Regions from separate parts of the Paenibacillus sp. FSL H7-0350 genome, predicted to be linked through region 2. Evidence: predicted binding sites of a transcription regulator. Region 2 holds the regulator's gene; each other region holds the start of a gene.
The links. The regulator Rex, encoded in region 2, represses fermentation and respiration genes when NADH is low (regulators of the CRP and FNR family bind a similar motif). The targets are predictions, from matches to a motif close to TTGTGAAATATTTCACAA.
Positions count from the first base shown of each region.

Region 1: a site for Rex is predicted at 2,783-2,800, ahead of NYE24_RS00335 (DUF1641 domain-containing protein). Genes of this name have one in related genera too.
Region 3: a site for Rex is predicted at 5,051-5,068, ahead of adhE (bifunctional acetaldehyde-CoA/alcohol dehydrogenase). Genes of this name have one in related genera too.
Region 4: a site for Rex is predicted at 5,550-5,567, ahead of NYE24_RS17540 (formate/nitrite transporter family protein). Genes of this name have one in related genera too.

Region 1 is NZ_CP151972.1:60,422-68,024, reverse strand. Features, by position in the region: gene NYE24_RS00350 (hypothetical protein) at 74-226, opposite strand; gene NYE24_RS00345 (SGNH/GDSL hydrolase family protein) at 262-891, opposite strand; gene NYE24_RS00340 (NAD(P)/FAD-dependent oxidoreductase) at 1,057-2,235, opposite strand; gene NYE24_RS00335 (DUF1641 domain-containing protein) at 2,267-2,704, opposite strand; gene NYE24_RS00330 (nitroreductase family protein) at 3,029-3,646, shown strand; gene NYE24_RS00325 (hypothetical protein) at 3,719-4,390, opposite strand; gene NYE24_RS00320 (X2-like carbohydrate binding domain-containing protein) at 4,997-7,603, opposite strand, start outside.
Region 2 is NZ_CP151972.1:1,740,548-1,748,150, reverse strand. Features, by position in the region: gene NYE24_RS08160 (hypothetical protein) at 1-343, shown strand, start outside; gene dinG (ATP-dependent DNA helicase DinG) at 462-3,323, shown strand; gene NYE24_RS08150 (redox-sensing transcriptional repressor Rex) at 3,462-4,112, shown strand; gene NYE24_RS08145 (amidohydrolase) at 4,102-5,403, shown strand; gene NYE24_RS08140 (DUF5590 domain-containing protein) at 5,433-5,954, shown strand; gene NYE24_RS08135 (aminoglycoside adenylyltransferase domain-containing protein) at 6,197-6,946, shown strand; gene NYE24_RS08130 (hypothetical protein) at 7,225-7,603, shown strand, end outside.
Region 3 is NZ_CP151972.1:1,986,346-1,993,948, reverse strand. Features, by position in the region: gene NYE24_RS09385 (response regulator) at 1-1,086, shown strand, start outside; gene NYE24_RS09380 (sugar ABC transporter permease) at 1,301-2,128, shown strand; gene NYE24_RS09375 (carbohydrate ABC transporter permease) at 2,130-3,002, shown strand; gene NYE24_RS09370 (extracellular solute-binding protein) at 3,136-4,602, shown strand; gene adhE (bifunctional acetaldehyde-CoA/alcohol dehydrogenase) at 5,144-7,603, shown strand, end outside.
Region 4 is NZ_CP151972.1:3,835,925-3,843,527, forward strand. Features, by position in the region: gene NYE24_RS17510 (glutamine--tRNA ligase/YqeY domain fusion protein) at 1-422, opposite strand, end outside; gene NYE24_RS17515 (DUF2164 domain-containing protein) at 604-849, shown strand; gene NYE24_RS17520 (GNAT family protein) at 892-1,440, shown strand; gene NYE24_RS17525 (MOSC domain-containing protein) at 1,598-2,260, opposite strand; gene NYE24_RS17530 (GNAT family N-acetyltransferase) at 2,250-2,774, opposite strand; gene NYE24_RS17535 (MFS transporter) at 2,842-4,053, opposite strand; gene NYE24_RS17540 (formate/nitrite transporter family protein) at 4,622-5,449, opposite strand; gene NYE24_RS17545 (nuclear transport factor 2 family protein) at 5,734-6,120, shown strand; gene NYE24_RS17550 (FAD-dependent oxidoreductase) at 6,359-7,603, opposite strand, start outside.

The DNA.
Region 1 (7,603 bases), 1.7 Mb from region 2:
CTCTCTGTAATAGAACAACCAGAAGGGCAGGCAGAATCAGCAGCAACCGCCTAATGGGTTCCACCTCCAAATCTTATGTATCTTCTAAGTATAACAGTCTTACTACGCAGAGTGAAATGAACGCCTCCTTCCTGCCGTTCAGCAGCAAGGCGTCTGTCAGGCAGACGTCAAAAAACCGGCCCCCGCAGACGCTGGAACCGGTGAGTACGGTGATCTCAATAGGCAATAATTGCGCGGCTCAATCTCCCGCTGAACTCCACTTTAGCTTATTGCACCTACGGCCTTCATCCAGGCATCGGCGATTAAGGCATGTCCCGCAGGCGAAGGGTGCACGCCATCCGCCGCCCAGTAGGCAGGTTCAGCCTTGACGGATGCCGCTGCGAACAGACCATCCAACGGCACGAGTACAGCGCCGTATTCACGGGCCAGCTCACGAACTACGTGAATTTTGGGGTCCAAGTCCTGACGCCAGCCCTTGCGGTCTACCGGCACCGGCAATACGAACGGCTCTACCAGCACCAGCTTGGCATCCAGATGCTGCTTGGTCCGTTCAATCAGATCACGGTAGGACGACTCGAATTCAGCCGCTGTAGTCTCCTGCCCGGAATCATACCACCGCCAGGTATCATTTATTCCAATATAAATAGATACCCAGGTTGGCTTCAGCCCAAGACAATCCCTCTCCCAGCGCTCCTGCAGGTCGACCGCCCGGTTGCCGCTGACTCCGCGGTTCAGGAACGTAAGATTCTTCTCTGCATACTGAAGGCCAAGCCGGGCGCCCGCCATCAGCGCGTAACCTACACCCAGCGAAGAGGCATCGGCGTAATTGCGTCCACAATCCGTGATGCTATCCCCCTGGAACAGGATGATATCGTTCTTTTGAAATGGCATGCCTGAAATCCTCCTATGAAAATATCTGTATTATGTAAACATGATCATTATAGCAAATAGATTTTCCTGCGGACACGTTTTAATTGAAAATTATTCCTTATTTTAAATCAGAAAACCCCCTAAGACTGCCATATGACAGCCCTAGGGGGATCTTAGGATAAGAGATTAATAGGCCAGACTGAACAAGCCATGGATATGAGTCAAGTAACGGATATTGCTGGCTTCCTTCATCAGTGTAGCCGGCAGCCCCTTCAGCGGAGTGGAGTTACCGCCGACAATGGCTACCCCGTCTTTGCGTCCTAGGCTGGCGAGTGTGCCGGAATTGACCGGGCTGAAGGCTTCCTGCGGTTTATCATTAAGATGAGCGAACAGATTGTAGCCGATCAGCTCACCCATCTGCCAGGCGATCTGTGCCGTCGGCGGATAAGGACGGCCATCCGGTGCAAAGACAACAGCGCTGTCTCCGGCTACAAATACATTAGGGTGCGAAGTGGACTGCAGGAACTCATTCACCGTGGCCCGGCCGCGGTTGACTTCAAGACCAGATTCGCCAACCAGCGGATTGCCCTGTACCCCGCCGGTCCAGACGAAGGTGTTCGCCACAATCTGCTGCCCATCCTTCAGATCAATCGTATTGTCGGCCACCTTCGTAACCGGAAGACCGGTCAGGAACTGCACCCCGCGCTTCTCCAGACTGGCTGTAGCGCGCTCAATCAGATGATCCGGCAGGACGGGGAGAATCTTCGGACCCGCTTCAACGAGCAGAAGCTTGATCTCAGCAGGATTCACTCCATATTGCTTCGTCAGCTTGGGCAGAATGTCGGCGATTTCGCCTACCAGCTCTACCCCGGTCAATCCGCCGCCTCCGATCAGAATCGTAGCATCTGCTGCGTTGCGGGTTTTGGAATAGTCACGAATCCGGTCTTCAATATGCCGGCGAATCCGGAGCGCATCTGCTGCTGATTTCAGCACCATGCTGTACTCTTCAAGTCCCGGAATACCAAAGTATGCTGTCGTGCTGCCCAGACCGACAACGAGAGCATCATAAGTCAGCATGACGCCGTCCGAGAGAATAATCTGCTTGTTCTCTGCGGAGAACGAATTGACCTTGGCGATTTTCAGATCAATATCTTTACCGGCGAACAGCTTCGCCAGCGGCATGGCAACCGCCTGTTCAGACGCACTGCCCGCTGCAAGCCGGTGCAATTCCGTAATAATCTGGTGAGTCGGATACTGATTGACTACCGTAATTTTGGCTTCCGCTTTGCTCATATATTTACGAACGGTTAAGGCACTTAGCAAGCCGCCGTAGCCTGCACCTAGAATCACTATATGTTTTGACATGATCATTCCTCCATCATTAAGTATTACGGGCTTATTTGCCCGATTGACGTTCACCGCTGACCTGTAGATAAGCATTCATGAACCGGAGAGCCTTCTGCACCTGCGGGTCCTTGATCATCTTCATCATGCCGAACAGGCTGATGGTTTCACTGCTTGCATCCGCGCGGTCTTTCGCTTCAATGACAGTAGCCGCCAGATTCTTGGCAGTGCCCACCACAGGACCCGCCATTTCCTTGATCGCACCGACTGTATCATTCTTAAGTACTTCATCCGTGGCAACCGACTGCACAAAATCTAGTGATTTGGACAATACACTGACCATTTGTGTGATCTGCGGCAACTGCTCGACCAGTGCCATCAGAGATTGCTGAACCTCCGGCTTCAAAAGCTCTTTCAGCACATCCTCTTTGGGAAGGGCAGCTTCTGGTATTTCTTGTTCAGGAAGATTTTGGGTAACGGTTTCTGACATATCGAAGTCTCCTTTTACAAATCGTATTCTTGCATAATGACATCCAAGTGAAACTATGTGACTATTATAACACTCTATTTGTTATTATTGTCACAATCTTTTTGTCTTTTCAACCTATTTTTGTGATTATTATCACTTCCTTATCGATTTTATCGAACTCAGTTATTTAATCAGGTTAAATTTACAAATTATTATGTATTTGCTCATTGACGTATGCAAAGAGTCGTGATATCTTAAGCAAGTAACTTAATGTAAGTTTATTAATTAATATTAGCAATTAATTTTAACTAAGCAGCATACATAATTAGATGGAGGTAATGATTTATGAGTACTTTTTCCGAATTGGTGCAATCCCGCAGATCGGCTAATAATTTCGTGGAAGGTGTTACCATCCCGCAGAGTGAGCTCGAAGAGATGTTCTCCCTGGCCCGTTTGGCTCCCTCAGCTTATAATCTTCAGCACGCCCATTACAAGGTGATCAGCGATGACAGCGTGAAGGAAGCCATCCGCAAGGACGCGTATGGTCAATACAAGATCCACACCGCATCGGCTGTTATTGTGGTACTGGGTGACAAGAATGCCTATCTGCAGGCTCCTGAAATCTATAGCGGGCTTAAGCTGCTGGGAGCGATGAGCGAGGATGCTTACGAGCAAACCATTCAATCCATCAACGATGCTTATACCGGGAATGATGCGTTCCAGCGGGATGAAGCGATCCGCAATGCTTCTCTGTCGGCGATGCAATTCATGCTGATTGCCAAGGATAAGGGCTGGGATACCTGCCCGATGATCGGCTTCGATCCGGAGGCAGTGAAGGCTACACTCGGTCTCGGCGACCATATGGTTCCGGTGATGCTGATTACGATCGGCAAGGATAACCAGCACAAGATCAGACCGCGCGGCTACCGCAAGCCGGTTAATGAGTTTGTTGAATTTATCTAATAAAAAGGGTCTTCCGGCTAATCTGCCGAAAGACCCTTATCTATATCATCCTGACGTATTCCTAATCCGTACTCACCGCGCATACTGCAAAATCGCCACAGCCGCACGCTCTTGCCGCTCCACATCCGTGCTGTATAGAGCCGCCTTCAGGATAGCTAGCGCCTGCGCTACTGTAGCTTCATCCACCTGAACGCAGCAGGCCCCGGCGGCACTCCCGCCATCCCCTGCCTGATTCCCCAGCCACAGATCGATTCGGGCTGCGGGCAGCACTCCTGAATAAGCAGTTATTCTGCTGTCAGAAGCAAGCAGCTCTGCTGCAGCCAGATTAACCGCAGCAAAAGGCAGACTCTTCAGCCAGGTGACACCGCGCCGGTGGGCTGTACTATCCTCAGTGCCGCTGTGCCGGGTATCATAGAAGTAATCGCCAAGGTCCCCGAGATACACCCACTCTTCATCGGCGATCAGCACATAATCCCCATCCTGCATCGCATTGACGAAGATATCCAGGGTATGAGTTGCGACCTCCAGCTCATGCCCGTGATAGCCTGCGGCAGCCAGCTTGCTGCTGATCTCTTCTCTGCTATGCTGCTCCAGATCACCCGTACCGGGATAACCCGCACATATATAATTATCCTCCAAAAAGGATTTCAGCAGCCCGCTGCCGAGTTCCTCAAGCTTCACTCCATACAAGCTCATTTCCGTATCCTTTCCCTCCAGGCAAAGCTGCCGGAGTCTACGCAGCATTGAAACCATCCTTTTCATTATACAGTAAAGGCAGTGGGATTTGAATTCAGCAGATTCTAAGGAAAACGTAGAATAATAGCGCTTACAATACCTTTTCCCAATTAGAAAGTGCAAATTTAAAAATTTCGGCTTTTTACTATTCTCCGTTCGGACGGTATAATTCAGGTATCAGCTCAAGGAAACAGACACTGCAGGAAGAACGTTAGCCAGGACAGAATCTCCGGCAGCTAATCTTAAGCAGCGCTCCACCTTGTGACTGAGACTATATCTTTGATCCTGACATTCCCGCCTTAAGTGAGTCCCTACACGAAACGGTATGAGCTTCTTAAAGCTCACTGGCTTCACAATCCCATCCTATCGTGGTAAGCGGATCAGTTGAGATCAGTTTGAATGTGCAGGATAGGCAAATATACTGCCGCCTCGGACCATTTCTACCCGGCTGAGAACAAAGGATAGGATAAGGAGTCTGAGACTAACATGGGTATAGTGGTAACAATATAAACCTCTATTGTTGATGTACTGATCAACGATAGAGGTTTATATGTGTTCAATGCCCTAGACTAAAAACTGGCAGCCCATGCAATTGTGCATGGGCTGCCGTTCATTCTACAAAGGCTCAATCCCCCATACCAGACTGCCGGAGATGTAAGCCGGCAGCTTGGCCCAATCCGCAGGAGCTGTGCCCGCTGGATTGAAGGAATAATCGCCGGTCTGGGAGTAATTGCTCCAATCTGCCTTGGAGGCCCGCATCTGAATATCGATACTGGCTCCCGGAGCAAGCGAGCCTGCTGCTGCTGTGAAGCCCAGCTCCAGGTAATGGTCCGCGCCGCTCAAGGCTGCTGGCAGCTTCACGAACGTCCCTGTCACATTGGCGCTCCCTACCTGGGACCAGTCACAGAAGAAATTCTGGGCTTGCTCGCCATCACTGGTGTAATAATATCTGAGCTTCACATCAGCGAGGGAGACCGCAGCAGTACCGGTATTCACCAGCTTGATCCGCGGGCTGAGGGCATTGACAGCATTAGCGGTGCTGCTATTGAACATCTGGACCTTCAGACCGCCGTCCACCGGCGTTGTCGTATCTGTCACCATGACCGCCAGGCTCTGCGGTGCGCCTGCACTGAACTGGAAGCTCAGCGTGGTTGTTCCCACAGCCTGTGCTGCCAGATAGGCCTTGCGGATCGTTACAACCGATCCGCTCACTGTATAATCCGTTCCGGCGGTTAATACTGCCGGGCCGTTTTTAATAGAAGTTAAAGTATTCCCGTTCAAGGTCATCGCTATTTCGATGTCGCTCTGATTACCCGTCTTCTTGTCGAAGCTGGCAGTGACTGGTGTGAGGGTTGAATCATTAGCCGTTGATGTCGTATCTGCCACCGTAACCGTTAAGGTCTTCGCAGCTCCGGCACTGAAATGGAAGGTTAGGGTTGTTGCTCCGATGGGCTGTGCTGCCAGATAAGCCTTATGAATCGTTACCGTTGAACCGCTGACTGTATAATCCGTGCCAGCAGTTAGTGCAGTTGCTCCATTGGTTATGGAATCCAGAGTATTTCCGTTCAGGGTCATTGCCACTTCAACGTCGCTCTGATTCCCCGTCTTCTTATCGAAGCTGGCAGTGACCGGCGTAATGACGGAGCCTGCTGCCGGAGGGTTCACCGGATCAGCATATAAAGTCCCGCGGCCATTGGTTCCGAGATAGACACGGCCATAGACGCGCGGATCTCCGGTAATCGCCATATTAATTCTGGCATACTGATGATTATCATCATTAATCCGCACCCAGCTGGCTCCGGCGTCATCCGAACGGAAGACTCCTCTAACACCATCAATCTGGGCTACCGTATAGAGTGCCATGTAATTCTCACCCGGCGCAGCCTTACCGAACCCGATCAGGTCCGCTTCTTCCACATTGCTCAGCTTCGTGAAGCTGGCACCTGAGTTGGTAGAATGCCATATGCCATACTTATCCTGCGGATGTCCTCCGGCAAACCAGATATCGCCTTCCACGCCCGGCATGGCCTTCAGGCTCACTTGCGCTTGGCTCGGCTGCAGGCCGTTCACGTTATTGGCTGGCAAGCCAGTCGCCGCCGTAGCTGTGAAGGTGGCTCCGCTATTCGTACTGACATAGAGCTTGCCCTCATAGAAACCATAGAATTTATTCGGATTCACCCGGTCGGATGCTATCTTCGCTCCGGCGGGGATTCCGCTGCTCGCCGTCCAGGAGTTGCCGCCTGTTTTGGAATAATAGACCCCGATGTCTGACGTACTCCATAAAAGCGCATTGCCGCTCGCAGATACAGCTACCTGGCCTTGCCCAACCGTGGTTGTCCCTCCGTTCGAGGGTTCCGCATTGGGCATATACCAGTTCTTGCCGTTGTCATTCGAGATCCCGATTGACTTGCTGTTCGGATATTTCTCTTTGTCCACACCGCCGACACGGACGACATAGGCCGGGTCCAGCTCTGCATAATCGATGCTGTTCGTGCTGGCCCAGGAAGGGCTGGTCTGGAACTTGACGGGTGCCGCTGTCAGATCCTCATACCGGAAGCCGGACACATCACCAAGTGCAGTAATCAGGTGGGCACCCGCCGGCGGGCTGATCAGCCCGAGCACTGCGGTCTCTTCTACCCCTTTGGCCATCACGGATATGTTGACCTTGCCGCCGGTGTCCCAGGCTCCGAGGTTATTCGTACCGTAGATCGTAGCACCCGTGCCGTACATCATCCGGTCCGAGTTGAACGGGTCAATCTCAAGGTCCCCCATCATCCAGCCCATCTTCGGTGCAGGATCAAGTGAGCTCGAAGTCAGCCCAAGATTAAGCCACGGCGCCGCTGTGATATCCATCTCGAACTTGTAGTTGCGCTCCGGATAGAAGCCCCAATCCCAGATCCGGCTCCAGGTCTCTCCGCCATCCTTACTGCGGAAGATCACCTCGTCCGGCCACCAGGCATTGAGGCTGGCGACCATAAGCGTATTCGGATGCTGGGCATCCAGCGCAAGTCCCCCGAAGCCGTAGAAGTTGTCAGCTCCGGTCGACGGGCTGATATTTTTCCAGACGCCGCTGGTTGTGTTATACTTCCAGACTTCACCCTTGCGTCCGTCATACGGCCCGACCCCGTCACTGTAGGTAAGGTACAGATCGCCGGTTGCCGACAGCTCCCCATGATGCGGAAGCAGGCCTACCGGCTGACCCGGCAGCGCCGACCAGGTTGC
Region 2 (7,603 bases):
GTGCATTGAACAGTTCAGGGAGGTTACGGCACAATATCCGGATAGCCTCGCTGCCCGCCTGTATCTGGCCATGGCTTATCTGCAGGAAGGTGAAGGCGAGATTGCCTGGGGACATCTGGATCACATGCTGGGCCTGATCCGTGAGGTGAAGCTGAAGGCGATGATCTATAATGCGCTGGGCTGTATCCGTGCTTCCCAGGAACGCTTTAATGAAGCCAGTGAGCTGTTTAGCCTGTCGCTGCTGCATGACCCGGATCTGCCGGAGCCGAATGTGAATCTGGAGGTATGCCGCAGACGGGGCGGGAAGCTGGAGTTTGGCCATCAGCTGGTTTCGCTTTTATAACTTTTTCCCGGTTCCTTTAGGCGATGCGCCCCACCACTTTCTGGGGTGTGCATCGCCTTTTTTCGTAACTTCTGTTATGCTGATAAAGAGTCTCAAGTGAAAGGGAATAGAACTTATAATGAAATTTGCCGTGCTTGATTTTGAAACTACGGGAACCCAATCTGTGGGAGAAATCATCCAGGTTGGCCTTGCCATTATAGAAGAAGACGGGACGATCTCCCGGGTGTATGGTTCCTACGTCAAGCCCGGAGCACCCATTCCTCCTTTTATTACGGGCCTGACCGGAATTACAGACAGTGATGTACAGGATGCGCCAGAGCTTGATGAGATGATGATGGAGCTGGTGCCGCTGCTGGATGATGTCGTCCTCGTCGGACACAATGTAGCGTTTGATTTTCATTTTTTGCAGAATGCGCTGGACCGCTGCGGCTACCTGCCGTTTCAGGGGCGGATTCTGGATACCATCGATTTTCTCAAAATATGCTTTCCCTCGCTGAGCACCTATCAGCTAGGCGCGGTAAGCAGCCACTTCGGCATTACGCATGACCGTCCCCATCAGGCTGACAGTGATGCGCTTGCCACGGCTATTGTGCTGCTTAAATGTCTGGAAGAGCTGCACAGTCTGCCGCTGTTGACTATTCAGCGGCTGAATGAGCTGTTCGCAGACGAAGACAGTGATTTGGCCTGGTATTTCGACGGTCTGCTGCGGGAGCGGGAGATGGAGACCTTTCAGCCGGAAGGAGAGCTGAGCTTCTACCGCCAGCTTGCGCTGGCTGTGGGGGATTGGGCAGAGTTGGCAACGCCCCGGGAGGAAGGAAACGTCAATCCGCTGGAGAATATTACCTTTGAAGAGTATATGGATGAGGTAACGAAGCGGCTGAAGGCTGTTCTTCCACAGTATGAGAGCCGTGAGGCCCAGGAGCTGATGATCCATGAGGTCATTACAGCGCTTGAGCAGGACAAGCATCTGCTGATTGAAGCGGGAACCGGCACCGGCAAGTCGCTGGGTTACCTGCTTCCGGCCATCTACCATAGTGTGAAAAGTGATCAAAAGGTGATGGTCAGCACTCATACCATTAACCTTCAGGACCAGTTGCGTGAGCGGGATATCCCACTCTTAACCAGCGTTGTGCCGTTCCCGTTCAAGGCCTCCATCTTTAAGGGAAGAGGGCACTATTTGTGTCTGCGCAAGTTCGAACATAGAATGAATAAAAAGGACTTTACGAGTCCAAGAGAAGAAGCGCTCACCGCTGCGCAAATGCTTGTCTGGCTGACCCAGACGACGACCGGCGATGATGAGGAGCTTAACTTAAGCGGACGGGGCGGCGATTTCTGGGAGACTGTAGCCAGTGATACCGACTCCTGCCTGGGACGGGCTTGTCCCTGGTTTCGCAAATGCTATTACCACCGGGCCAAGCATGAAGCCGGGATCTCTGATGTGGTGGTCACCAATCACTCCAAGCTGTTCGCAGATGTCAAAGCCGGGCATCAGCTACTTCCGGCTTACGATCATCTTGTGATTGATGAAGCCCATCATCTGGAAGATATTGCCGGCAAGCATCTTGGCATGCAGATGAAATATTTCACATTCGCCCATACCCTCACCCGCCTCTATAAGGATAGCCGGAGCGGGCAGCTGCCTGCCCTCCGCCAGAGTCTGCAGTCTTCGGGCAGTGAGCAGGCTTCCGAATGGAGCGGCGTGATCGACCGGATCTATCCCGATCTGCTGACGGTGAAGGAATCTTGGGATGCGCTCAGCGACCGGCTCTTCAGCCTGCTGCCCGAGCGCAGCGATGCCGGAGCCGGTGAAGCAGGCCAACTGGTGGCCCGCCTGCAGCCGGGCAAGAAGCCGAAGGATTGGGAGGAGTTGGCGGCCCTTGAGAATACGCTGAACCTCAGTCTGAGCGATATCATCCGCAAGGGTGACAAGATGCTCAGTGAGATGCGTGACACGGACAGCCAATCCTCCTCGGACAGTCTTGTGACCGATATCGGCGGGTTATTTAAGGATCTGGCATCCATTAGAGAGCAGATCCGCTTCTTCATGAGCCTGAACGATGAGAATATCGTGTATTGGCTGGAGGGAAGCGGTAATTATAAAGGCAAGTCGCTGCAAATGTATGCCGTTCCTGTAGATGTCAGTACCCAGCTCAGGGAGCTGTTCTTCGACAAGAAGAAGAGTATTGTCCTGACCTCGGCCACCTTATCCGTGGATAAGTCCTTCCAGTTCATGATCGATAACCTGGGCCTTGGTGAAGCTGCGGAGCAGGGGCGTCTGATGACAGCGCTGCTTCCGTCGCCGTTTAAATACCGGGAGCAGGCTCTGCTGGTCATTCCCCGCGACTTCCCGAGCGTCAAGGGAAGTATAGGGGATGCCCGTTTTGTGGACACGCTTGTTCATTCCCTCGCCGAGACTGCTGTAACTACACGAGGGCGAATGCTGGTGCTGTTCACCTCCTACAAGATGCTGCGCCAGGTCTATGACCCGCTGAAGGAGGCGCTTGCCTCCCAGGATATCGCGGTGCTCGGACAAGGTGTGGAGGGCGGCAGCCGGAGCAAGCTGATCCGCCGCTTCCAGGACAGCCCGGCTTCGGTCCTGCTCGGTACCAGCAGTTTCTGGGAAGGGGTAGATATTCCGGGAGAAGCATTGACCTGCCTGGCGATTGTCAGACTGCCGTTCCAGCCGCCGAATCACCCGCTGGCAGAAGCGAAGTCGGAGCTGCTTCAGGCACAGAAGAAGAACCCGTTCATGAAGCTGTCCGTGCCGCAGGCAGTCATCCGCTTCAAGCAGGGCTTCGGGCGGCTGGTCCGCACGGCGCAGGACCGGGGCATCGTAATTGTGTACGATACTAGAGTAATTGAATCGCATTACGGAAAGTACTTCCTGTATTCACTCCCCGGTCCCAAGATGGAGCATATGCTCACCGAGCAGATGGTCCCGAGAATTGCCGAATGGCTGGAAGACGGCGGGGTTTCCTAATTCATCTGCTATTGCTATTATTAATAAGTCATGATTAACCTGAAGATCCGTTCCCGCCCTGTCCTGCCGATCCGGCAGGCGGGGGGCACGGTTGCTATAATTGAACGGGTATAACACAACTATTAAGGAGGAGAATACATGAAATCGGATAAAATATCGGAGGCCGTCGTGCGCAGGCTCCCAGTGTACCTGCGTTTCCTGAACGATCTCCAAAAACGTGAAATCTCCACAGTCTCTTCTCAGGAGCTGGGCCAGAAGCTTGATCTGAATCCCGCCCAGATCCGTAAGGATTTGGCTTACTTCGGTGATTTTGGCAGGAAGGGTATCGGCTACGATGTATCCTATCTAATTGAGAAGATTCGCCATATCCTGAAGCTTGACCAGCAAATTAATGTTGCACTGGTTGGAGCCGGTAATCTCGGTCATGCCTTGTCTAACTACAACGCTTACTTGAAGGATACGATGAAGATTACTGCGATCTTCGATGCCTACCCGCCGAAGGTGGGCCAGCAGATCAACTCGCTGGTTGTGCAGCCGATGGAGGAGTTAAGCAGCACAATCCGCTCGCAGGGCATCCGCATCGGGATTATTACCGTACCTGACAGCGAAGCCCAGAATGTAGCTGATATTCTTGTGGACTCCGGCATTGAGGCGATTCTGAACTTCGCACCGGTTATTCTCAGGACGCCTGCCAATATCCGGATTCATGCCGCAGATTTCACCACAGATCTGCAGAGCCTGGCCTATTATTTGCATGATGGAAAGGATGAGGCAGAAGATGAGCAGTAAGATCACGATAATCAAGAACGGGCACTTCCTGGTTCCGGGCAGCGACAAGCCGGTTCTAAGCGGGTATATGACCCTGGAGAATGATCTGATTACTTACATAGGTGAAGCTGAGCCGGTAGTGGAGGATGGCGCTCAGGTCGTAGACGGCAGCCGTCTGCTGTTCATGCCGGGTCTGGTCAATACCCATGGGCATACGGCCATGTCACTGCTGCGCGGATACGGCGACGATATGGTGCTTCAGACTTGGCTGCAGGAGAAGATGTGGCCGATGGAAGAGAAATTCACTGGTGATGATGTATATTGGGGAACCTCGTTGTCCGTACTGGAAATGCTGAAGGGCGGCACAACCACCTTCCTCGATATGTATGATCATATGGACCGGGTAGCGGAAGTAACGGAGCAGTCCGGTATTCGTGCGGTGCTGATGCGCGGCGTAATTGGGCTGTGCCCGGAAGAGGTACAGCAAGCAAAGCTCGCTGAGGCGGTTGCTTTTGCCCGTAACTGGCACTGCAAGGCTGACGGCAGAATTACAACTATGCTCTCACCGCACGCTCCGTACACCTGTCCTCCAGAGTTTTTCATGAAGTTTGTGCAGGCTGCCCATGATCTGGACCTGCCGATGCATACCCATATGTCCGAGACGCGCCATGAAGTGGAGCAGAACGTTGCTGACTACGGCCTTCGTCCGGTCGCACATCTGGAGAAGCTGGGGATGTTCACCCGTCCTTCGCTCATTGCCCACGGGGTTCATCTGAACGATGAAGAGATCGGGATTCTGGCCAGCTATAACGTTGGCGTGTCGCATAACCCCGGCAGTAACCTGAAGCTGGCCAGCGGGGTTGCACGTGTTCCTGAGCTGCTGCGAGCCGGGGTTAAGGTCTCCCTGGGTACAGACGGCGCGGCAAGCAACAACAATCTGGATATGTTCGAAGAGATGAGGCTGGCGGCTCTGATCCACAAGGGCGTAAGCGGTGATCCTACAGCGGTACCGGCTCCTGAAGCGCTACTGATGGCCACGGAATACGGGGCGCAGTCTATTTTCCTAAGCGGGGTAGGCCGGCTTGCAGCAGGAATGAAGGCCGACTTCATCGCGCTTGATATTGACCAGCCGCATTTGCTGCCGCATACCGATCTGCTCTCCCATGCCGTCTATTCGGCAAGTGCCAAGGATGTGGAGCATGTATGGGTGAACGGCCAGCAGGTTGTGAAGCATGGACAATGCCTGACACTGGATGAAGAAGCTATCCGCCGCAAAGCACAGGAGACGTTCGAGAGCCTGCTTAAACGGTAATTCAGGAGAACGGGAAAGGAAGCAGCGTTGTGAAGAAGAAGAGGAGAAAATGGATCTGGCTGGGGCTTACCGTGGTGCTGCTCCTTCTGTTCGGATTAAGCCAGTTCTATGCCTACATTATGAAGGACCAGTGGAACGAGCGGAATGAGGCCAAGGAGCTGGCCCGGACGCGTGCCGGACTAACGGAGGTAACCAAGGCTCAGAAATCCGTCTGGAATGAGAATGAGATCTACTGGGTGCTAACCGGCAAAAATGAAGCCGGGATCGATCTGATGGTGTGGGTCCGTTTCACCTTGGAGGGCAAGCCTGCCGGAGGCGACAACGACCTGTATGCTGAAGAGCTGAGCAAAGGCACTTCCGAAGAGAAAATGCGCGGAATCATAGCCGATCAGTTACCGGACGTGAAGATCGAACGGCTGCTGCCCGGTGTATATAACGGGGAATATGCCTGGCAGCTATTTTACAAAAAAGACGGGCGATTCTATTACAACTTCTACCGCTTCAAGGATGGCAGCGCCATCGGTGAGGGGTACAGTTTGCCCAACCGTTAAGCTAAGCGCTCAGCAGAATAACATGCGGGGGAACAGATTATCTGTTCTTCCGTTTTTTTGTATCCATCATGTCGAAAATAATCTGGAACTGTTCTGGGACTGGTGGCAGACGGGGAACTGTGGCTTAATGGAGATATATGGTTTGAGATACATCGATTAATATACTTGAATTGATATACTGATTGTATTCCTCGAATGCTATCGCCAACCTGCATATATGTCTCTCAAGGAGGATGATGAAATTGGAAGTTTTAGCATATTTGGATCAGGCGGTGGATTTGTTTAAGGAAGAGCTGGGGGATAATCTGTCGGGGATTTATCTGCACGGTTCCCTGGCCATGGGCTGTTTTCAACCGGATTCAAGCGATATTGATCTGCTCATTGTCGTAGAGGACAAGCTACCCGCAGAGGTCAGTCATAGCCTTGCCGGTCGTATCGTAGCCTTTCATGACAGTCTGCCGAATAAGCGCGGAATTGAACTGTCTATCGTCCTGAAGACATACCTGCATAACTTTGTGTATCCTACGCCATTTGAATTTCACTTTTCAGAAGCTCATTTAGAGCGGTATAGAACCGATAAGAATTATCTGTGCGGCGGCTTTGAGGATGCTGATCTGGCGGCACATTTTGCAGTAGTCTACCATCGCGGGTTTATCTTGTACGGGGAGCCGATACGCGAGGCCTTTGCGCCGGTAGACCAGAGGTACTATCTGGATTCCATTATCAGGGATGTTGATGATGCGCCGCAGAATATTGGGAATGCTCCACTCTATTACACACTGAATCTATGCAGGGTACTCTACTATGTGCAGGAAGGTCATGTCTCTTCCAAGAAGGAAGGCGGGGAGTGGGGACTTCAGCATTTGCCGGAACGCTTCCACGGGCTGCTTAGACGGTGTCTTAAGGAATATAGCGGTGCTCGCGCCGAAGGCTATGAACTGGAGCTATTAACTGATTTTGCGGAATATATGATGGCTGAAATTGAGCGTTAGCCGGATGTAGTGTACGCCGGAATATGAAAGTAGCAGCGGCATTTCAGGATATAAATCTGAGCTGCCGTTTTTTCATGGTTCATGAAACATCCAGAAATTAGTATCAAAAATTTTAAATATATTCACAACTTTATGTAAAATCGTATATACACCTATGATATACTACTACTTGTATCAAGACATGCTTAAGAGCATGTCAGTCTCGGATTGGCGCTAGACACGCTGGCTGGTCTTTATTATAGAGTTAAGCTTGGTCATTATTGAGAGGAGGACGTTTCTTGAAACTTCGTCTTATGCCTGTGCTGCTAACGTCTCTGCTGTCTGCTGCATTATTGTTTGGTGGCTGGTATTCTTACCGTCAATTCGCGGTGCAGAAGCCGCTGCAGAAGCTGGTATCATCCTACCAGGGTGTGAAGGATTCCCATATTACTATTAAACGCAATGAAGTCACTTTGAAACTGGATTTGCAGCCGGGCACGAAATTACGTGAGCTGGTGCAGTATGTATCACGAGAAGGCAGCACCGCTATTGACGGCAGGACCCTTAAGCTGGATGTGGAACAGAAGCCGAGTGAACTGCTGGATGAGTATTGGGATAAAGCGATGTTCTCTGTAGCAGAAGCTATGGAGAGCCGGAAATATACATTGATACCAGCGA
Region 3 (7,603 bases), 250 kb from region 2:
ATCTCTGCGCATGAGACCTTTCAATACGCCCAGATGGCGGTCCGGCTGGGGGCGAGAGACTATCTGATCAAGCCGCTGAACAGCGAGCAGTTCCTGGATTCGGTGCGCAGTGTTGTCCTGAAGATGAATAGACCGTCGCCGGAGCTGGCTACATATATGGATGGTAATGGAGACCGCTTCCGGCTGGAGGAGCCGCTTCCCGAGTACAGCGAACTGCTGAACAGTCTGCTTACGGAGACTGCGGAGGTGCTAGAGGCAGAGGAGAAGCTGCGCAAGCTGGATGAGCTAAGGCTGCGGGGGCCGTTTTTTGCGGTGATCAAAATCAAGATCCCCCTGCCGCAAGACCGGCCTGAGCAGAGGTACACTACCCGTGATCACAGCCTGCTGCGTTACGCTGCCTTGAATATCGCCAAGGAGTTGCTGGATCAGGAGTGGAATTCCACTGCCTTCTATTCGCCGGACCAGGAAATCACCATAATCATCCAGTGGGATGAGGAGAGCTACGAGGAGCCGTCCACCGGCCAGTTGAGCAGGTTGGAGGTGCTGGGACGCAGCCTGCATTTTAATATTCACCGCTATCTGCAGCTGAGTGCCGTTATCGGCATCAGCCAGATTCTGAAGGGGCTGAGCTTCATGGATGTGCTGAACCGGCAAGCCTCGAAGGCGATCCTCTGGAACAACGAGCATGTAGATCATTATGTGTTCTATTATGGAGATTTCAACTGGAGTAACTATGCCGCTGATCCGTCGCCCGAGGAGCTACATACGCACAGTAATCTGATCGTGCAGAAGGCGAAGGAATACATTGACGGGAATTATGCCCAGAAGGGGCTAACGATCCATGAAGTAGCGAAGAAGAATCATGTCAGCCCTAATTACCTGAGCTATTTGTTCAAGAAGAATACAGGCTATAACCTGTGGGAATATGTGATTAAGCTGCGGATGGAGGACGGCCGGGAGATGATTCTGAACACCGATCTGCGCCGGTATGAGATAGCGGAGCGGGTGGGATACGAGTCGCCGGAGCATTTCAGCAAAATTTTCAAAAAATACTTTGGACTCAGTCCCAGCGAGCTGAAGAAGTAAGAACGCTTACGATTGCCATAGATATAGACATGTTAAGTCTCTCCCTCATTTCCTACAATGAAGACAGGAGGCGCTTTCCCATAAAGTGCTGAAAGACGACAGGAATGAGGGAGCCGGAATGAATCAGTCTGCTGCGTTACACGATCACCTTCCAGCGGAGCTGGAGAGCAAGCCGTACAAGCAGAACCGTTGGAAAAAGAATTATTGGGGCGTGATGTTTCTTGTCCCCGCATTGATCATCTTCATTATGTTTATGTGGGTGCCTATCTTCAAAGGGTTCCTGTACAGCTTCTACACCGTTGATTTCGTCAAAGGGAATACCTTCGCCGGCCTGGACAATTATGCCAGGGCACTTACCGACCCCGATGTGCTGATTGCTGTCCAAAACACCCTGTACTATATGCTGCTGTGCCTGGTGATCGGCTTCTGGGTTCCGATTGCCTTTGCCATTGCGATCTCCGAGCTGCGGAAATTCGGCGGATTCGTGCGCGTTGCCGCGTATTTGCCATATGTCATGCCTGCTGTAGTCCTATACGGGCTGTGGCGCTGGCTGTATGATCCGGTTGGACCGATTAATGCCTTAATCGGCAGCACCGGAGCGGAGCAGATCGCCTTCCTGACCGATACCCGTTGGTCGATGATCTCGCTGGTCTTCATGGAGACCTGGCAGCAGTTCGGCTCGGGGATGCTGATCTATCTTGCTGCGGTGCTTAGTATTCCCCGGGACTGGTATGAGGCCGCCGAGATTGACGGAGCGGGAGTATGGGCGCGTATCCGCCACATCACCTTGCCTTCGCTGCGCAATCTGATCCTGCTGATGCTGATTCTTCAAGTCATCGCCACCTCTCAGGGCTACCAGTCACAGATGGCCTTGCTGGACGGGGGGCCGAACAATGCAACGCTGACGTATGCTCTGCTTATTGTGAAGTATGCTTTTACCAGACTGGATTATGGTACGGCGACTGCGCTGGGGATGCTGATGTTTGTTGTTCTGGGCGGTTTGGGCATTCTTCAGTTCAAGCTTAACAAGGAGGACAACTAGGATGAAGAGCGCAGACAGAGGGATTCTCTCGGAGCATGATCTTAAGAAAACCAGCAACCGGGTGGTATATGGAATTATGGTTTTGTTCATCGTCCTGATGATCTTCAGCATGCTGTACCCCATCCTCATGACGATGTTCAACGGGCTGAAGTCGAATATCGAGGTCAATTCCTTTCCGCCGCATTTTTTCCCGCAGGAATGGCATTTCGGCAATTTGAAGGATGCGCTGGATTATATCGATCTGGCCATGTTTCTTCGGAACACCCTGTATATTTTTGCAGGAAATATGGCCGCTACCTTAATTGTGCTGGGACTCGCGTCCTTTAGTATCTCCCGGATGCATGTGCCTTACCGCAAGGCCTTCTATTTCTTCTTCCTGATGACACTGTTCATTCCAGCCACGAGCTATATGATTCCGAACTTTGTCAATCTGAAGGAGCTGGGCCTGCTCAATCAATATGCGGCATTCTGGCTGCCGGCAGGCGCGAACACGTTCTTCTTCCTGCTGCTTAAGAATTTCTTCGACGGGATTCATCCCGAGATACTGGAAGCGGCGCGGATGGACGGGGCCTCGGAGCCGAGAAGCTTCTTCACCATCGCGGTGCCGCTGTCGATTCCGATTTTTGCAACACTGGCGATCTTCATCTTCTCCACAGCCTGGAATGACTGGTTCTGGCCGTCACTGGTCATGCACAGTGAAGAGAAGTATACGCTCGCTACCGCCATCTATAAGTACGTTATCAATGTAAAAGCGCTGAATACGAACATCAAATTTGCGATTCTGTTCATTGTCTCTCTGCCGCCGATCCTGGTGTTCCTGGTCTTCCAGAAGTTCATTATGCGCGGGGTTTCATTGTCAGCGGTCAAAGGGTGAGCAGAAGAATCCTTACAGAAGATACGGATCGTATACCTGCACATGAAAGCAATATAATCACACCTCGTTTGTAAGCGGTCTCTCTTTTAAGATGAAAGGGTAAGCTCATTATGAATGGAAAAGGGGAGTTACAATGCGTAAAGTTTCCAGCGTATTCGCCTGTCTCCTGGTAACGGGGACCTTATTGTCCGCTTGCGGGGGCAATAACAACGGCAACAAGCCGGCGGCTGACGGGGGAGAAGCGACACCTGCACCAGCGGCGACCCAGGCGGCAGAAGAGTCGGCAACCCCGTCACAGTCACCGGCAGATGATATCAACCAGAAGAAGGTAACGATCAAAATCCACTATCCTACGCCTGACCTGACCGAGGTGAGAGCGCAGGAGGATGATAAAATCAAGCGGTTCCAGGAAGTCTATCCGAACGTGGAGATCGTCAAGGATGACTGGCAGTATAATGTAAGCGAGATCGGAGTGAAGATGGCTGCGAACGAAGCGCCTACCTTCTTCAACACATATGCTACCGAAGCCAAATTCCTGATTGAGAAGGGCTGGGTAGCCGACATCACCGATCTGTGGAACAACTATGAGTTCAAGGATCAGATCAATCCAGTGCTGCAGAATCAGTTCATTATCGGCGGCAAGGTGTATGGGGTAACGCAGAAGGGTTACGTCACTACAACGATGATCAATAAGAAAATGCTCGATGACAAAGGTGTAGCCGTACCTCCAATGGATTGGACCTGGGACGACATGCTGAACACAGCCAAAGGAGTGGCCGACCCCAAGAAAGGTATCTCCGGGATTGCCCCGATGGGCAAAGGCAATGAAGCCGGCTGGAACTGGACCAACTTCCTGTTTGAAGCAGGCGGGGAGATTCAGAAGATTGAAGGCGGCAAGGTAGTGGCAACCTTCAATTCCGAAGCCGGAATCAAAGCGCTGGATTTCTACAAGAAGCTGAGATGGGAAGCCAAAGCGGTTCCCCAGGATTGGGCACTTGGCTGGGGGGATGCTGTAGGCGCCTTCCAGCAGGGCCGCACAGCGATGGTTATGGCCGGGTCTGACGGTGTCATCGAACAGGCGCTCAACCAGGGCGGGTTCAAGCCTGAGGATGTGCTGACCTATCCGATGCCAGCGGCAGAGAAGGGCGGCAAGCATACCGGCGTACTCGGCGGCGACTATCTGGTCATCAACCCGAATGCCAGCAAGGATGAACAGGAGATGGCCTTCCGTTATATTACCTTCGACTATTTCTCAGATAAAGGACTGGAAGCGCTCGACGCCATTATCAGCCAGCGTAAAACGGACGGCAAATATTATATCCCGCCGCTTCTGGATTACTATGCTGCGGATTCCGACTTCGGCAAGAAGACCAAGGCCGTCTATGACAAGTACGATATTGTATATCAGTACAGTCCTGAAATCATGGCGCTGCTGGATGGCAAGCCTGAAGCCCAGTACAACACTCAGGACTATTATGCCACGATGTCCAACGTGATCCAGGAGCTGTTCGCCAAGGAAGGCACAGACTCGAAGGTCCAGCTTGATGCGGCGGCCGCAACGGTCCAGCAGAAATTCTTCGATACGATTAAGGTGGAGTAGATTTAGATGTCCTCCTAGTGGGGGAAGAGGTGGATAAAAGGAGACAGCAGAGATGCTGTCTCCTTTTTTTAAAATATAAGAATTTATATGTTTCACACGATAACTTATCCTTCTATTTCTCGCTGAAACGGAACCGTCCTTTAAAAGGACGGCAAAGCCGTTTCCACTTGTAAAGTTGAGATTTATATTTATATTTATATTCACACCGTCAGAGTTATTCTATAGAAGAGCAGCGGATGAACTGAAGTGACGGCTTGGCATTCATGAGCAGAATTACCGATGCCCAACTGGCATTGCAAGGCAAGATGGGCCATCAACGCTGCAGACTACCGTATTGCGTTCGCAGAATAGACAAATATTAATTAAATAATGCATATAATATGGAAAAAATACCGGTAAATGATCGAATGAAAGCGCTTTGAAAACAACTCAAAAAAAACTTTAAACTTTGTGAAAGATTTCACTATACAAGGTGAAAAGGATGTGCTAAGATAAATGTATAGAAAGAAACAACCTAAAAATTGACAGGAGGACGAGGGAGATGGCAGTTAAAAACGAAGTCGCCGCCCAAGTGAAACAAACCACCGCTGAAGAGTATATTCAGGTTTTGGTGGATAAAGCAAAGAAAGCCCACGAAGCGTTCATGGGCCTGGATCAAGAGCAGACAAACACAATCGTTCATGCAATGGCGCTGGCCGGACTCGACAAGCATATGTACCTGGCAAAACTGGCAGTTGAAGAAACAGGACGCGGAGTATACGAAGACAAAATTACGAAGAACATCTTCTCCACTGAATATATCTGGCACGGAATTAAGTACGACAAGACTGTAGGCGTTATTGAGGATAACGCTTATGACAGCTTCCAGAAAATTGCTGAACCAGTCGGAATCATTATGGGTATCACACCGGTTACCAACCCAACATCCACCACAATGTTTAAAGCTTTGATTTCCGCGAAGACACGTAACCCTATTATATTCGGTTTCCACCCGTCAGCGCAAGAGTGTAGTGCGGCAGCAGCCAAAATTCTGCATGATGCAGGCGTAGCAGCCGGCGCACCAGAGAACTTCATCCAATGGATTGAGCTTCCTACAATGGACAAAACAAACGCATTGATGAACAATCCGGACGTTGCACTGATTCTGGCAACCGGCGGATCGGCAATGGTCAAAGCAGCTTACAGCTGCGGCAAACCGGCACTTGGCGTAGGTCCTGGTAACGTGCCTGCCTTCATTGAGAAGAGTGCTGACATTGATCAGGCTGTAACTGACCTTATCCTGTCGAAGACTTTCGATAATGGTATGATCTGTGCTTCCGAGCAGGCTGTCATCATTGAAGAAGCTATCTTCGATCAAGTGAAGAAGAAAATGATTGCAAACGGCTGTTACTTTGTGAACAAAGAAGAAGCAGCCAAGCTGACCAGCGGCGCAATGAACGTAGAGAAATGTGCGGTTAACCCGGCTATCGTTGGCCAATCCGCTGTGAAGATCGCTGAAATGTGCGGCATTCAGGTTCCTGCCGGAACGAAGATCCTGGTAGCTGAGCTTGAAGGTGTAGGTACTAAATATCCATTGTCCGCTGAGAAGTTGAGCCCGGTTCTGGCTTGCTACAAAGTGAAGAATGCTGACCAGGGTATCGAACGCGCAGCTCAAATCGTTGAATTTGGCGGCATGGGCCACAGCTCGGCTATCCATTCCAACAACGAAGAAGTTATCATGAAGTTCTCCAACCGTCTGCAGACCGGACGTATTCTCGTCAACTCGCCATCCACACACGGCGCAATCGGTGATATTTATAACACTAATATCCCTTCATTGACACTGGGCTGCGGATCTTACGGACGCAACTCGGTATCGCAGAACGTGACTGCCATCAATCTGATCAACGTGAAAAGGGTGAACCGTCGTACCGTGAATATGCAATGGTTTAAAGTACCTGACAAGATTTACTTCGAGAAGGGGTCCACTCAGTACCTGGCCAAAATGCCTGATATTACACGCGTAGCTATTATCACTGACCCTATGATGGTGAAGCTCGGATATGTTGAAAGAGTTGAGCATTATCTGCGTCAACGTCAGACTCCTGTAGCCATCGAAGTGTTCTCTGAAGTTGAACCAGATCCATCGACAACTACTGTAGAAAAAGGTGCGGCAATGATGAACAGATTCCAGCCGGACTGCATCATCGCACTCGGCGGCGGTTCCCCTATGGATGCTGCCAAAGGAATGTGGCTGTTCTATGAACATCCGGATGCAGACTTCAACGGCCTGAAGCAGAAGTTCATGGATATCCGCAAACGGGTATACAAATTCCCTAAGCTCGGCAACAAAGCGAAATTCGTTGCGATTCCTACAACTTCCGGTACAGGTTCCGAAGTAACCTCGTTCGCAGTTATCACAGATAAGACAACGGGTAATAATACTAAGTATCCGCTGGCTGACTATGAGCTGACTCCAGACGTAGCTATTATCGATCCTGAGTTTGTATACAGCTTGCCAAGAACAGCAGTTGCCGATACAGGTATGGACGTATTGACACATGCAATCGAAGCTTATGTATCTGTAATGGCCAGTGACTATTCCGATGGTCTGGCAATCAAAGCTATTCAGCTGGTATTCCAGTGGCTGGAGAAATCCGCACTGCAAGGCGACAAACTGGCCCGTGAGAAAATGCACAACGCATCGACACTTGCCGGTATGGCCTTTGCCAATGCATTCCTGGGGATTAACCACAGCTTGGCGCACAAATGGGGCGGACAGTACCACACCGCGCATGGCCGCACCAATGCAATCCTGATGCCGCATGTTATCCGTTACAATGCCAAGAAGCCTACGAAGTTCGCTTCGTTCCCTAAATATTCGCACTTTGTAGCTGACGAACGGTATGCTGAAATTGCCCGTATTCTGGGATTGCCAGCACGCACTACCGAAGAAGGCGTAACCAGCCTGATCAATGCGATCCGCGACATGAACAAAAAACTTGGCATCGAAGAATCCTTC
Region 4 (7,603 bases), 2.1 Mb from region 2:
TTCTTCCCCGGCTCCGTTAGGGTTCCCCGGAATTCACGGATCTGCTCGGCGCTGAGATCATCAACATAGGCCTTGCCCTTCTTGATCAGCAGCTCGGCACGCGCATACATCTCCCCGAAATAATCGGAGGCGAACCGCAGCTCCTCCCATCCATACCCGAGCCATTTCACATCCTCCTGGATGGAGTTGACATATTCGGTATCTTCCTTGAGCGGATTCGTGTCATCGAATCTCAGATGGGTCTTGCCGCCGAACTCATCCGCCAGCGTGAAGTTAATCCAGATCGCCTTGGCATGTCCGATATGTAAATAACCGTTCGGCTCCGGCGGAAAGCGGGTGACGACTTCCTTAACCTTACCCGAGCGGAGATCTTCGGTAATGACGTTCTTAATGAAATTGGAGGGTGTACCCTGGTTCTCCACATTGATCAACCTTTCATTCTGTAATATAACTACTTCCTTGTATGAACATGTTTCCTACTAATATACCCGTTAAGCAGGGAATGTTCAATAAAAGTTAAGCAGCGCCCGCATCCTTTGACTTCTCTCCCGGCGATGGAGTAGCATGATAAATATAGGAATATTACGCTAAAGGGGGATGCTTATGCAACCGGTAAAACTGCCTAAAGAGCAGCGGGAGATGATTACGGAGAATATCCGTGCCTACTTCGAAGCTGAGCGCGGGGAAACGATAGGCCACCTGGCCGCAGACAATCTGTTGGAGTTCTTCCTGAAGGAGCTGGGACCGGCAATCTATAACGGAGCGCTCAGCGACTGCCGCACGCTTGCCCTCCAGCGCATGCAGGCCCTGGAGGAAGACATCTACGCCTTGGAGTGGCAGAAGCGTTAGTTCAGCGAGGCTTATATCTCACAACGCATAGGGGGCAGCCGCATGTTTAATTATGTCATAGATGAAGAGCTGAAGCTGAAGCTGCTCATGCCGGAGCATGCCCGTCAGATGTTCGCTCTGGTGGAACGCTCCCGCCACCGGCTCAGGCAATGGCTGCCTTGGGTGGATGGCGTAACCGAGCAGGCTCATCTTACCACGTTCATCAAGAACTCCGTGAAGCAAGGCATTGATAACGGGGGCTTCACTGCCGGACTGTGGGTCCGGGAGGAATTGGCCGGAATTATCGGCTATCACGAGATTGACTGGCATAACCGCTCAGTCGGCATCGGCTACTGGCTGGGCGAGGGTTATGAGGGACAAGGCTATATGACCAGTGCCTGCCGGGTCTTTGTCGATTACGCCCTGCTGGAGCTGGACCTGAACCGCATCGAGATCCGCTGCGCTACAGGCAACCTGGCCAGCAGAGCGATCCCCGAACGGCTGGGATTCATCTTCGAAGGGGTCATCCGCCAGGCCGAGAAGCTGCCTGCCGGTTATGTGAACCACGCAGTGTACGGCCTGCTGCGCAGCGAATGGAAGCTACTGGGCTGAAACTAACTATTTCAATTGCTCTTTTTCCACTTGTTTTCGGTTATTTTCCAGATGTAGGCGAGATAAGATACGTTTTTCCACATGTTTACTTGAAGGGCGGGTTGAAAGTGGCCGAGCGACAGAGTGGCATGTGCAGGTGTGGAGAGAGACGAGTATCTTAACTCTCCGCCGCATCCAGCCAGCCCCGGAACCGCTCCCGGAGGCCAGCCGCAAGGCTCTCCAGTCCGGCCAGCTCGGCGAGTCCGGTGTGATCCTTGCGCCCGTGCTCCATCGAGTACAGGACCTGTCTCACCGGGATATTGCCTGCTCCGCTCGCAAGCTTCACGATCCGGTCACCGGCTGCAAGGCGGCCTTCACGCAGCACGCGGAGGTAGAAGCCGCTGTAGCCGGTGGACAACACCTGGGCCGGCATATCTGCCGGTCCATGCTTTTGCGTAAGCTTGAAGCACGGGAAGCGCGGCTGGCTCACCTCCAGTAGTGCTGTACCGATCTCGAAGATATCCCCGATACACACCTCGGTCTCCAGCAATCCGCACGCCGTAATATTCTCCCCAAAGGCGGAAGACTCCAGCTTCCGGCCAAGCCGCTCCTCCCAATAGGCATAATGCTCCACCGGATAGACGCAGACTGCCTTGTCAGGGCCTCCGTGGTTGACCAGATCCGCTTGTCCGTCCCCGGTGAACCCTCCGGCTCGAAGTGCAAGCGAACCGGCAACCGGCAGCTTGTAAATTCCGGTGTCCAGCGGCTTGCCGCGGTATTCCACCGTCTTCGGCTTGCCTACATTCAGCGAGACGACTTGCATCTTCACTTCAGTCTCCATCCCCTTCTCCTCCCGTCAGCCAGCAGCTCATGAATACTTCATCCACATAACGTCCGCTTAAGTAGAACTCCTCCCGCAGGCGTCCCTCTTCCTCGAACCCGCATTTGCGGTAGAACTGAAGCGCCGGTGTATTGCAGGAGAGCACGCGCAGCCGCAGCTTGCGGATGCCATGCCTCACGGCATGGCGCTTGATCTCCGCGATCAACCGGCTGCCTACACCCAGCCGCTGAAAGCGCGGATGCACAGCGATATTCACCTCGCATACATGGCGGTTGCTCTCCATCCCGCTGGGACAGCCGAAGCCGACATAACCGCATAACTCCCCTTCCTGCAAGGCCACGAGCTGGGAGCCGGGCGGCGCATGCAGCAAATAGTCCTCCCGCGAGCGCCACATCAGCGGACCCGGGGTTGTATTCTCCGTCCAGATCATATTATCCAGCACGATCAGCTCACGGGCATCCCTGATTTCGGAGGGCCGGATAAGCAGCGCAGCATCTCTGTTGATTGGTTGCATCATTATACACCCCTTGCCTTACTAATTACTAAGCAGATCGTAAAAGGTTTAGTTACAGCCTGAACGATTATGCTGTCCTGCGCTCAGGCTGTACGGCCGAACGATTCACGTAGGCGTGGACCGCGAAGAATCCTACAGACAGCACAGCCATGCCGCAAGCGAGCCAGCCGGTAGGCGCAAGACCGCCCCTGTCGAACTGAACGCCCATCAGATATGGCCCGATGACACGTCCGATTGCGCCGATCCCGCCGCTGAGCCCGAGATAGAACGGCGCGCTGCGCTGGGCATGCTCCGAGATGAAGGAAGGCATCGCCGGAGAGATCAGCATCTCCCCAAGGGTAGCCAGCACCATGCCCAGCAGCATCCCCGGATAGCTTGGCACCATCAGAATTACAGCATACCCGGCCAGGTAAAAGACGGCGCTTGCCGTCATCTGCGCGGTTGACGTCTGCGCGAATCCGCGCTTGATCAGGCTGACCAGCGGCTGCGCCGCGAAGATCAGCACACCGTTCAGCGTCCAGAGGAAGCCGTATAGCTGCTTCGACCAGCCCTCCGAGATAATGAACGGCGAGACTCCGCTGTTCCAGATCGAATTGCCGATCAGCAGGAACATCGAACCCAGCGCCATGAACAGATAGATCCGTATATGGCCGAGAAGTCTCCAGCCCGATACTTCATTCTGCGGATGCTTCTTAGCGGCTTGGCCCTGAGCCGGTGCCGCCCCTACCCTGCGCAGATAGATGAAGAAGAATCCGGCAAATACAGCCGAGGTGACTCCGTTGAGCACAAAGCTCAGCATATAATTGCCCAGGAAGCCACTCAGCGCGGTTCCCAGAGCTACCCCTATATTATTAGCAACATAGATGATATTGAACAGCTCGGCGCGCTGCTCCGCGAACCGGAAGCCGATAAACGCCTGAATCGCCGGGAGGGAGAGGGAGTTGAACAATCCCATCAGCCCCATCACGATAATGAATACGCTCCAGCTTCCGCTCGCCCACGGGAGGGCAAACAGCGTCAGGGCATTCATGGCCAGAGCGCCGACAATCAGGCGGTTGACCCCTACCTTATGGTACAACGAGCCGCCCAGCAGCTGACCGGCAATCCCCCCAAGGGACTGCACCAGCAGAACAATTCCCGCGTCCTTCATACTACGTCCCAGTTCATCGAATACATACATGGTAACCAGCGGCCACATCAGCGCACTGCCGGTAGCATTAATAAGACTGGCAATCAAGAATACTTTTATTTCCTTCGGATAGGCCTGCATGAATCTCATATCTTGTCTGTCATCCCCTGTAACATAGCTGTCATTAATCCATCCAGTATCATCCCAACACAGGGGGCAGGGCAAGCATGCGCGTTAATGCTGTATCGCGGGAAACCAGAGAATTATCCTATTGAAAATCAATCCCTTCTTCACCGCCGCCAGCGATATTAATATTCTATAACCCGCTCTTTCACACGTAAACAAAAATACCTTGCCGGCACTGATTCGTTCCCCGGAACCCGGGGTAATGATCCATATGAAACACTCCCTATTTTATTCACCGTGAGATCCGATTTCGTTCCCCCGAATCGGATTGCACGGTGAATTTTGTTTAAATATAAGTATTTATAAGTTTTACTCTATAAATTATCCTTCTATTTCTCGCTGAAACGTTACCGTCCTTATAAAGGACGGCAAAGCCGTTTCCACTTGTGTCCGGAGAAAGATCCTGCTGTACCCGACATAAAAACACTCCCTGTCTCTACGAATCCCTTGAAGCAGGATGCCGAGAAGCAGGAAGTGCTTAGGCCAAGCTATGGTACAGTCAGGCGATTCACCGGGTCAGGTCCGATATTGATTAAGCGTGTTTCTTCAAACCCGCAGCAGGGACGCCTGCAGCCGAGTTCACTGCTCCCGGCTCCTTGCGCAGATAGGCCATCCAGTACGCAGCAGCCACGAAGATCGCGCCGCCCGTCAGATTGCCCAGCCAGACCGGAACGAAGTTGGCCACATACTGGCCCCAGGTGAAATGTCCTTCGAAGATCGCAGCAGGGATAAGGAACATGTTAGCTACAACGTGCTGGAAGCCGATGGCCACAAACGCCATGGTCGGGAACCAGATACCGAGGATTTTGCCGCTGAAATTGTCTGCCCCGTACGACAGCCATACCGCCAGCGCTACGAGCCAGTTACAGCCGATCCCGGAGATAAAAGCCTGCAGGAACGTAGCATCGATCTTATGCTCCGCCATACTTACCAGCTTCTCCAGATACACACCATCTGATGTAAGGCCAACGATGTGACCGAAGAAATAAGCAACGAACAAGGCGCCTGCCAGGTTGCTGAGCGTGATCAGCACGAGGTTCTTCATCACTTCCCAGAACGAGATCTTCTTCGCAATGAACGCCAGCGGCACCGCCATCATATTTCCCGTCAGCAGTTCCCCTCCGGCAAGCAGCACCAGAATGAGTCCAACCGGGAACACCGCAGCCCCGATGAAGTTAGCAATGGACCCCCACTCGGCAGGCGCACCGGCAATGACACGAATATCCAGCAAAAATCCGAGCGCGATAAACGCCCCTCCCAGAAAACCGAGAATGAGTACAGTGCTAAGCGGATTATGTGCCTTCTTGACTCCGTTCTCTACCGTAACTTCAGCGATTCCCTGCGGTTTGTTATAAGCCATGATTCCTATCCCCTTCTAATTACTTAAAATTTGTTCCTTTATGCCATTGTAACGTGATCCTAATCACATTTACGTGATAAAAGTCACTATCCGAAAAACCAAGTGAAAGTTTTCACTGACATGTCAAATTTACCATAAAAGCTGGATTCATGCACTGATTTAATACAGCTCAAGGAATTCACAGATTAATCTCACCGGAAGGAACCGGAGCATCCAGCAGCGAATAAAAAAGATAAAAGTTATACCGGCTGCTTGTTAAACAGGCCGGAGAGAGGAGTCTTTGTATGGTTAGCCAAGAAGTACAGGACATCATTGAAACGTATATCAGGGCATATAATTCTTTTGACATTCAAGGCATGGTTGACCTGATGCACCAGGATATCATCTTCCGGAATATTTCAAATGGGGTAACCACCACGGAAACCAGCGGCATCCCGGCATTCCGGGCATTGGCTGAGCAATCATCAACGATGTTCTCCAGCCGCCGCCAGATCATTACCGGGTACAGCGCAGGACCTGACAATAATGTTGAGGTGGCCATTGATTATGAAGGCATCCTTGCCGTGGATATGCCTGGCGGATTATCGGCCGGTGATATGCTGCGGCTAAAGGGAACGTCTATATTCGGCATTAAGGATGGAGAAATTGTGTTGATTGAGGACCGCAGCTGAGCACATAACATTTAAGAAACACAAGTGGAAACGGCTTTGCCGTCCTTTACAAGGACGGTACCGTTTCGGCGAGAAATAGACGGATAAGATGTAGTCGGTTTTTCGACCACATTCAGCCCGGATGACCACTCGCGTATCCCCGGCTTTATGCACCACTTATCCACATCGGAAGAAAATCATAATTCCCTTTTCAAAAAAAAGAGCCCGGAATGGGCTCTAATACAAAGGTATCAATAAATTAAGCGTGGACAGGCTCCTTGACGGGAGCAGGCTTAGGCAGAGCCTGAAGGCCTGCAGTGTTCAGGAAGTTCCAAGGTTTGTTGTAATGCGGCTGGAAGAAGAAGTCGATGAAGGCCAGCTGGTCAACGGTCATCTTGTTCTGGATGCAGACCGATACGGTATTGATCGACTGCGTCAGATCCATCTTGGACATAATCTGCGCGCCCAGAATGCGGCGGGTGGCACGGTCAAAGACCACTTTTACCTGAACCTGCTCGAAGGTCGGCATGAACTCCGGACGGTAGTTGTCGATCAGCATTACACTCTCCGTATCCATTCCCTCGGCTGCGGCAGCCTCTTCCGTTAGTCCGGTTCCGGCAATATTGTCCTCATAGATCTTGATGCCCGATGTTCCTTGCGTACCCATGTAGGGGATCGTGTTCGAGACCAGATTGCGGGCGACCAGCGTTCCCATACGCACTGCATTGGTGGCCAGCGGAATGTACGCGTGCTTCCCGGTCGGATTGTAATGAATCGCGCAGCTGTCACCGGCAGCATAGACATCCGGCAGGCTGGTCTGCATATAATCGTTAACCATAATCGCGCCGTTCGGCAGCATATCCACTTGACCCTTCAGCAGCTCGGTATTCGGACGGAAGCCGATACAGAGAATCACCAGATCCGTCTCATGTTCACCCTTGCTCGTAATCACCTTGGTCACTCTGCCGTTCTCCCCTGCGAAGGAGGCGACCTTCTCGCCCAGCGCCAACTTAATGCCGTGATCCTCAAGCGACTGCTGGATCGGTGCGGTGAACTCTTTATCGAGATATTTGCTCAGGATGCGGTCTTCCCCGTCAATCAGCGTAACTTCCTTGCCGTTCATCTGAAAAGCCTCCACCAGCTCGACCCCGATATATCCGGCACCGACCACAGTAATTCTGTTCACCTTCTGCGCTTCTTCGATAATGGTGTTGGAATGATTGTAGTTCTTCGAGAGCAGGATACCCTCCATCTCTATTCCTTCGAGCTTAGGCACAATTGGCCATGAGCCGGTTGTCATAATTAATTTGTCATAAGTATCTTCCATTTCCTCGCCGGTCACAAGGTTGCGGGCTTTCAGGGTTTTGCGGGCGGTATCCACGTTAATCACCTCATGGCGCATCTTCGTCTGCACACCCAGCGCAGCCAGCTGTTCCGGGGAGGAATAGAATAGTCCCTGCGGGTCCTTGACCACACCGCCAACGTATAAGGCAATGCCGCAAGA